Regions from separate parts of the Labrys sp. F242 genome, predicted to be linked through region 2. Evidence: riboswitches for the same ligand, from Rfam matches in the RefSeq annotation. Region 2 holds a riboswitch; the other holds the start of a gene.
The links. A riboswitch is a leader RNA that binds a small molecule or an ion and turns the genes downstream of it on or off. The one in region 2 is predicted to bind S-adenosylmethionine.
Positions count from the first base shown of each region.

Region 1: another riboswitch for S-adenosylmethionine. It lies ahead of metA (homoserine O-acetyltransferase MetA); the one in region 2 lies ahead of ACZYTC_RS10770 (O-succinylhomoserine sulfhydrylase).

Region 1 covers NZ_JBVASG010000001.1:1,322,401-1,326,810, reverse strand. The annotation lists gene metH (methionine synthase) at 1-991, shown strand, start outside; gene ACZYTC_RS06160 (tetratricopeptide repeat protein) at 1,168-2,067, shown strand; SAM riboswitch at 2,137-2,214, shown strand; gene metA (homoserine O-acetyltransferase MetA) at 2,270-3,193, shown strand; gene ACZYTC_RS06150 (TetR-like C-terminal domain-containing protein) at 3,519-3,911, shown strand; gene ACZYTC_RS06145 (hypothetical protein) at 3,933-4,410, opposite strand, start outside.
Region 2 covers NZ_JBVASG010000001.1:2,283,308-2,287,717, reverse strand. The annotation lists gene ACZYTC_RS10785 (MFS transporter) at 1-234, shown strand, start outside; gene ACZYTC_RS10780 (hypothetical protein) at 325-687, opposite strand; gene ACZYTC_RS10775 (2'-deoxycytidine 5'-triphosphate deaminase) at 717-1,835, opposite strand; SAM riboswitch at 1,928-2,007, shown strand; gene ACZYTC_RS10770 (O-succinylhomoserine sulfhydrylase) at 2,043-3,251, shown strand; gene xdhC (xanthine dehydrogenase accessory protein XdhC) at 3,406-4,407, shown strand.

The sequences.
Region 1 (4,410 bases), 960 kb from region 2:
CGCCAAGGCCCGGGCTAACGCCCACAAGGTGGATTGGACCGGCTTCGTCGCCCCCAAGCCGGGCTTCCTCGGCACGCGCGTGTTCGAGAATTACGATCTCGCCGAGCTGGCGCGCTATATCGACTGGACGCCCTTCTTCCAGACCTGGGAGCTCAAGGGGCGCTATCCTGCCATCCTCTCCGACGAGAAGCAGGGCGCGGCCGCTCGCCAGCTCTTCGACGATGCCCAGGCTATGCTCGCCCGCATCATCGAGGAGAAGTGGTTCCATCCCAAGGCCGTGATCGGCTTCTGGCCTGCCAACGCCGTCGGCGACGATATACATCTGTATACGGACGAGAGCCGCAGCCGGGAGCTCGCCAGCCTCCACACCTTGCGCCAGCAGCTCACCAAGCGCGATGGCCGCGCCAATGTCGCCCTTTCCGACTTCGTCGCCCCTGAGCCCAGCGGGCACGGCGACTATCTCGGCGGCTTCGTGGTCACGGCCGGCATGGAAGAGGAAGCGATCGCCCATCGTTTCGAACGTGCCAATGACGATTACGGCTCGATCCTGGTGAAAGCCCTGGCCGACCGTTTCGCCGAAGCCTTCGCCGAGCGCATGCATGAGCGCGTGCGCAAGGAATTTTGGGGCTATGCGGCCGACGAAAACCTGGCTCCCGACCAGCTCATCGGCGAACCTTATCGCGGCATCCGGCCCGCCCCCGGCTATCCGGCCCAGCCCGACCATACCGAGAAGGGCACACTGTTCCGCCTGCTCGACGCCGAGGCTCGCATCGGCGTGCGCCTGACCGAGAGCTATGCGATGTGGCCGGGCGCCTCGGTGTCCGGGCTCTATTTCGCCCATCCCGAGGCCTATTATTTCGGGGTGTCGAAGATCGAGCAGGACCAGGTCGAGGACTATGCGGCCCGCAAAGGCATGACGGTGCAGGAAGCCGAACGCTGGCTCTCGCCGGTGCTGAACTATGTGCCCGGCGTCAAGGAGGCGGCGGAGTAGGCCTGGGAGCCTTATGACGAGGAGGCCTATCCCCAACCATATGTTCCAATTGCCAACGATCGGATGGCATCACAAAATTGTATGTAACGGCATGCATTCATGCTGAGCAACTTCTTGCAAAAATCGGAAAAAGGCATAATTTTCGCTAGGAGCCCTGGTAGAAAATACGGCCTACAATGGTCAGAACAACAAAGATACATCTTACCGCTGCGGTTCTCGCGATCTCGCTCATATTGGCACCCGTTTCTTATGCCCAGGCTGATGATGGCGATGACGCCATCGCTCGAGGGGATTATGCAGGTGCGTTCCACTATTATGAGCCTCTTGCCAACCGGGGCGATGCCCATGCCCAGGCTCAGTTGGGCATGCTTTACCTGAGGAAGGAAGGTGGTCCAGCGGACGACGAAAAAGGCTTGTCGTGGCTGCGAAAAGCTGCCCAACAGGGTTCGCCTCAAGCCGAAGTGTTACTTGGCTTTCTACACATGGCAGGCAAAGGCGTAACTCAGGATAACTTTCAGGCCGCCGCATGGCTCCGCAAAGCGTCCGACCACGGCGACGCTATGGCGGCGATTGCCCTAAGCGATTTGTACTTGTCTGGCCGTGGAGTTCCCAAAGATCCCCTGCAGGCCGTCGAATTGCTGCGCAAGGCGGCAGACAATGGTTCTGCACAAGCGAAGGTCAAGTTGGGCCAGCTCTATGCCTTAGGCATTGGCGTCTCACGGGACGAAGCCAAGGCGAAGATTCTTCTGCATGATGCCGGTCTCAGCGATTTTCATGTGACGATGTACTTGATGGCAACGCGGGCAGTCATTCCAGGGCAGAAACCGGACAATACAGATAATTTAGGAGCATCCAGCGATAGCAAAATCAAATACTCCTCATATCAAGACCTGGTTATTGCCATGAAAAATAATACAATAAAGAATATGTGGGCAAACACAATGAATAGAGATATGGGATCTATAATATACGTAACCGGACATTTCGTGGATGGGCGCCCATTCTTCGCAAATTTACCCAACGACCCGTCAATTCGAGAGGCCTTGAAAAGGGCTGGCGCAAAAATGATGAACTAAGTGTTCATCCCCCTCTTTGTACCAGCCACTGTCAGCTTCCCCGTTGATTTCTGCACGCGCCAGGATTACCTCTTCTCCCGTGGTGATTTGGCCGGCCGGCTTGCAGCCACGTTAAACAACTCGCTAAAGGGCCGCTGGATGCATTCCATCCGTGGACCTGTCGCATTGCTTTCCGGCTGGCCCAACGTCGATCGAGTGCAACATGCCTATCAAGATTCCGGATACTTTGCCTGCCTTCTCCACCCTGGTCAGCGAAGGGGTGCGGGTGATGACGGAAACGGCCGCCATCCGGCAAGACATCCGCCCGCTACAGATCGGCCTGCTCAACCTGATGCCGAACAAGATCCGCACCGAACTGCAGATGGCGCGCCTGGTCGGAGCGACGCCGCTGCAGGTCGAACTCTCGCTGGTGCGCGTCGGCGGCCACCGTGCCAAGAATACCTCCGAGGACCACCTGCTTGCCTTCTACGAAACCTGGGAAGAGGTGCGGGAGCGCAAATTCGACGGCTTCATCATCACCGGCGCGCCGGTGGAGACCCTGCCCTTCGAGGACGTGACCTATTGGAAGGAACTCGAGCAGATCCTGGACTGGACCACGACCAACGTGCATTCCACGCTGAACGTGTGCTGGGGCGCGATGGCCGCCATCTGGCATTTCCACCGCATTCCCAAATATGACCTGACCGAGAAGGCCTTCGGGGTCTACCAGCACCACAACCGCAAGCCGGCCTCCATCTATCTGAACGGCTTTTCGGACGACTTCCACATCCCGGTCTCGCGCTGGACGGAAGTGCGTGGCGAAGATGTGCGCAAGAACCCGGAGCTGGAGATCCTGATGGATTCGGACGAGACCGGCGTGTGCCTCATCCACGAGCAAAAGGGTAACCGGCTCTATCTGTTCAACCATGTCGAATATGAATCGACCTCCCTGGCCGACGAGTATTTCCGGGACGTCGATTCGGGCGTGCCGATCAAGCTGCCGAAGAACTACTTCCCCTATGACGATCCGTCCTTCCCGCCGCGCAATTTCTGGCGCAGCCATGCCCATCTCCTGTTCGGCAACTGGATCAACGAGATCTACCAGACGACATCCTATGACCTGAGCGAAGTCGGCAGGGGGCGCTGAGATTCTCTCGGGTGCACGGGCGCTTAGGCGCGGATTGGAGGGTCGATCTCCAGATCCACCATCTTGGAAGTACCGTCGCGCAGGAAAGGAAGAAGGTCGATCTGGAGATCGACCCTCCAATCCGCGCTTATCCTGCTAAAGAAAGTGCCCGCGCCCCCGGAAGCCCCTCAATCCTTGGCGCGATCCATGCGCATCAGCAACTGCTCGGTCTTGGCGTCTTCGATGCGGTTGTGCAGCCGGCCGGCCTCCTGCTGGTCCGTGCAAGGTCTTGATCGGCGTCACGCAGGTCTGGATCAGCATCACCGTGCCCATGGCCAGATAGGCCTTGATCCAGGCCGAGGCGGGTGGCAGTCGGCGCACCATCGCCAATCGCACCTTGATCGCGCTCGCCAATGGCTATCTGGATTTCGCCGCCGAGCATGGCGGGCGCTGGCATGCCTTGTTCGACTTCCGCCTTCCGGACGGCCAGGACCTGCCGGAAGACCATTTGCGCCAGCAGGATGCGCTCTTCCAGCATCTGGAAGCCCCGCTCGCCGTGCTCCAGCCGGGTCTGCCTCTTTCCGAAAGATCTCTTCTCGCCCGCCCTCTCTTCTCGGCCGCCCATGGCATGGTGCTGCTCGGACTGGAGGGCAAGCTGGTGCAGTTGCCCTTGCCCTATCTGCGCGAACAGGTCGCCCTGATGGTCAGCGCCATGGGCCGAGGCCTCGAATGCAGCTGAGGGCTTGTTCCTCTGCAGGCGTCAAAGCAAGCCCAATCGCCTCGCAACACGCCTGCGCTGGTCGATGATGGTGTGCCGATAAAGGGAGGGCTCCAATCGAAACTCTGGTGAAATCGGCCATGTCATGCCTGCAAGATCGAGCATGGTCTGGGCATTGCTGCCCATCTTGGACATGCCGGTTCCCCCTTCGCCGAAGCGAACCACCACATTGTCGCCAAGCCGGACGATCTGGCCGTTGTTGGGGCCGTTGACGCCGCGGGCGCAAGGCCAGGCGCAGACCACATCTTCGAATGTCAGCCCGCAATCGGGCGTGAGGATGCTGAGTATGCTCGCCAGCGCGCTGATGGCGTAGCTTCTGCTGTAGACAGGCAAGCCGATGACCCCGCCGCAGGTCAATTTCATGACGAGATGGCTGGACGTCCGCCCGACCTCGACAAAATGCGTCTGCTTCATGCCGGTGAATGGCAGATTTCTCACCCTATCGGGATCGGTGATCCGA
Region 2 (4,410 bases):
TTCTGGCAGATGCCGAACCATTTCCTGGTCGGCTCGGCGGCCGCCGTCGGCATCGCCCTGATCAACTCGGTTGCCAATCTCGCAGGCTTCGGCGCGCCCTATCTGATGGGCTATCTCAGGGATGCCGGCGCCATGTCGACGGGCCTTTGGATCGTCGCCGCCGTGGAGGCCACCACCTTCCTTCTGATCGTCAAATTCGTCGTCTCCTTCGAGCGACGGGCGAAGCCGGCCTGACGCAACCATATCCGCAAACGAACAAAAGGGCGGCCCGCCGGGTCGCTCTTTCTCGTTACGACACCTCCGGCGAGAACATCCCGCCTGGGTTCACTTGCGTCTGGCCTGAGGTTTCAGCTCGATGAATTCGACCGAGCCATTCTTGAATTTTCGTGCAGCTCCTTCGCAGACACCTGCACCATATTGTCGTAGGGTCGAGGTGAATTCCTCATTACCAGTGACATTGGCAAGGGGGCGATTGCGCAGCGCCACCATCGCCCGCTCGAATTTGTCCCTCTTACTGGGGCGGATCTGAAATTGGGCAGGGCAGTCACGCACCACCTTGAAGGAGAATGCGGCCGCCCCGATTTCCTCGCAGCTGAAACCACCGAAGCAGTCCATGGCCCGCGCTTGCGGGGCATGAAATGTCAGAACCGAAACGCCAGCAGCAACGGCGATGACAAATTGCTTCAAGGTGCGAGACCCCAGCTAGAGGAAAAGCTTCATTTGAAATGCTTGGATAGTTTCAGCGCCTGGCCCTGATAGTTCGAATTGAGGCCGGAGCCGTATAGGATCTGAGGGCGTTCGAGCATGCGCTCATAGATCAGGCGCCCGACGATCTGGCCGTCCTCGACGATGAAGGGCACCTCGCGCGAGCGCACTTCCAGCACGGCCCGGGCCGCCTCCATGCCATCGGGCGAATAGCCGAAGCCGGGATCGAAGAAGCCGGCATAATGCACGCGGAACTCGCCCACGAGCGGGTCGAACGGCACCATTTCGGCCGCGAATTCCGGTGGCACATGCACGGCTTCCTTGGACGCCAGGATGTAGAACTCGTCCGGGTCGAGGATCATGTCGTTCTTGCCGCGATGAGGGATGGGCTCCCAGAAATCGAGCAGATCGCAGGCCGCCCGCTTGTCGACATCAACAACGGCGGTGTGGCGCTTGGCGCGGTAGCCGACGATACCGTCGCCGAAGCCGGTGAGATCGACGGAGACGGCGACACCGCCGGCGATGTCCGGGTCGGGCGACGAAACCAGGCCCATGCGGCGCTGCAATTCGCGCAAGGAGGCATCGTCGATGCGGGCTTCGCCACGGCGGAAGCGGATCTGGCTCAGGCGCGATCCCGTCCGCACCAGCACCGGGAAGGTGCGCGGTCCGATTTCAGCATAGAGCGGCCCGTCATAACCCGCCTCGACCTGGTCGAAGGCGCGGGCATGGTCGGTGATGACACGGGTGAAGACGTCGAGGCGACCGGTCGAGCTCTTGGGATTGGTGGAAGCGAGAACGCCATCCGGCATTTGCAGGCTTTCGAGCAGGGGCACGATGTAGACGCAGCCCGTCTCCAGCACGGCACCCCTGGTCAGGTCGATCTCATGCAAGGCGAGGTCCCTGATGCGCTCGGCCACGGTGTTGCGCGGCCCCGGCAGGAAGCTCGCCCGCATGCGGTAGGCCTTGGCGCCGAGGCGCAGATCGAGACTGGCGGGCTGAATCTGATCCGAAGCCAGAGGTTGTTCGATGCGGACGGCTCCCGTCTCGACCAGGCCAGCAATCGCCTGGGAGGGCAGGATGCCAAAAGTGTGCAGAAGGCCTGGGGGATGCGGGATGTTCGGGGAGGGCATGGCTCTCGCTTTTTTCTGCCAGCTTATTGCGGTTCCTGGTCTTGCTAGACGAAACCATCCATTGACGCCATCCGGGAGTAGGGCTACTCAACAGTCTTCGTCGTGGTGGATTTGGGCCGGCCGGCTTGCAGCCACGTAAAACAACTCGCTAAAGGGCCGTGGGAAAGAGCGCTGGCGCTCGACTTGCGGCTATCGGGATTGCCGCAGATGACCAAACCTTTGACTTCAGCACCTTCCACCCGGGAATTGCGCCCGGCCACCCGGCTCGTGCATGCCGGCACGCTGCGCTCGCAATATGCGGAGACGTCGGAGGCGCTGTTCCTCACCCAGGGATTTGTCTACGAGAGTGCCGAACAGGCGGAGGCCCGCTTCAAGGGCGAGGATGTCGGCTTCATCTATAGCCGCTTTTCCAATCCCACCGTGGCGATGTTCGAGCAGCGCATGGCGGAACTGGAGGGAGCCGAGGCAGCTCGCGCCACCGCCTCGGGCATGGCCGCCGTCACCGCGACCCTGATCGGCCAGCTCAAGACCGGCGACCACGTCGTCGCCGCCAAGGCGCTGTTCGGCTCATGCCGCTATGTCATCGAGGAACTGCTGCCGCGCTTCGGCGTCACCTCCACCCTGGTCGACGGCACCGAGCTTGCCCAATGGCAGGCGGCGGTGCGGCCGGAGACGAAGGTGTTCTTCCTTGAAAGCCCGACCAATCCCACGCTCGAGATTCTCGACATCGCCGCCATAGCCAAGATCGCCAAGAGCGCCGGCGCCACGCTGGTGGTGGATAATGTCTTCGCGACGCCGCTGCTGCAGAGCCCGCTCGAACTCGGTGCCGATTGCGTGGTCTATTCGGCCACCAAGCATATTGACGGGCAGGGCCGCTGTCTGGCCGGCGTGATCCTGGCATCCGAGAAGTTCATCAACGACCATATCCAAACCTATTTGCGCCAGACCGGTCCCTCGATCTCGCCTTTCAATGCCTGGGTGATGCTCAAGGGCCTGGAGACTCTGGAACTCAGGGTCGAACGCCAGATCGCCAATGCGGTAAAGGTTGCCGATGCCCTGGGGAACCACAAGGCAGTCGAGCGCGTGATCTATCCCTTCCGCGACGATCATCCGCAGGTGGAACTCGCACGCCGCCAGATGAAGGCGGGCGGCACGCTGGTGACCTTCGAGGTGAAGGGCGGCAAGAGCGCGGCGTTCAAGGTTGCCAATGCGCTGAAGATCACCCGCATCTCCAACAATCTCGGCGACACCAAGAGCCTGATCACCCATCCTTCGACCACCACCCATCAGCGCTTCGAGGAAGACGCGCGCCTGGGCATGGGTATCCGCCAGGGCATGCTGCGCTTCTCGGCCGGCATCGAGAGCTCCGATGACCTGATCGCCGATTTCACGCAGGCGCTCGACAAGGCACTGTAATCGGGAGGCTGGTCCTCGGACCAGCCAGGAAATACCGCGCTCCCTGGAGGAGTCCGGGCTGGTCTGAAGACCGGCCCCCGAATTGAACTTTGGCGCGGTCGCCCCAAAGCGTTATCATGCTGGTACTTAAACCGGCATGGGTGCGGGCAGAGCGATGGGGATCTTCGCGACGCTGAAAGCCATGGTCGAGCGGGACGGCCGCGCCGTACTCGTCACCATCATGGACGCGCGTGGCTCGAGCCCGCGCGAGGCGGGCACGCGCATGGCCGTGCGGGCGGACGGGGCTTTTTCCGGCACGGTCGGGGGCGGTACCCTGGAATGGCAGGTGCTGGCGGAAGCTCAGGCTCTCCTCTCCGCCGGGGAGGGTCGCCGTCTACGTTCCATGGACAAGGCTCTGGGCCCTGATCTCGGCCAGTGCTGTGGTGGCCGGGTCGGCCTGATGCTGGAACGCCTGGAACGAGACGATCTCGTCTGGCTGAGCGAACTTGCGGCGCCATCGGTCAATAGGGGACATGTCCTCATCGGTATGCCGCAGGACCGGGGCGGTTTCATGCGTCGCCCGGCTACGGATGCCGAGGCGCAAGGGCTGCCCGCGGAAGCGGCCAGCCGTTTTCTGCCGGATGGGCGCCTGCTCGAAAGACTGGAGCCCGCCAACCCTTCTCTCTATCTGTTCGGAGCCGGCCATGTCGGTAGGGCGTTGATCCTGGCGTTGGCGCCTCTGCCGATCGATGTGGTCTGGTGCGATGCTCGGCCCGATGCCTTCCCGAGCCACGTGCCTCAGAATGTCGTGCTCCGCCGCGATGCGGAGCCCGGGCGGATCCTGGCCGGCGCGCCCGATCGTGCACGCATCGTCGTCATGACGCATAGCCATGCGCTCGATCTTGCCATCGTTTCGACGGCCTTGGCAGCGGACCGCTTTGCCTATGTCGGTGTGATCGGCTCCCAGACCAAGCGAGCCCGCTTCCTCTCGCAATTGCGGCAAGCGGGCCTGACAGAGCGCCTGATCGAGGGCATGATCTGCCCGATCGGGGTGCCCGGCATCGAGGGCAAGGAGCCGGCAGTCATAGCGGCTTCCGTCGTGGCCCAGATCTTGCAGTTACCCCGTCAGGCCGGCAGCCAGATGCCGGTCCTGAAAGACGGCCGGCGGCAGGCCTAGAGC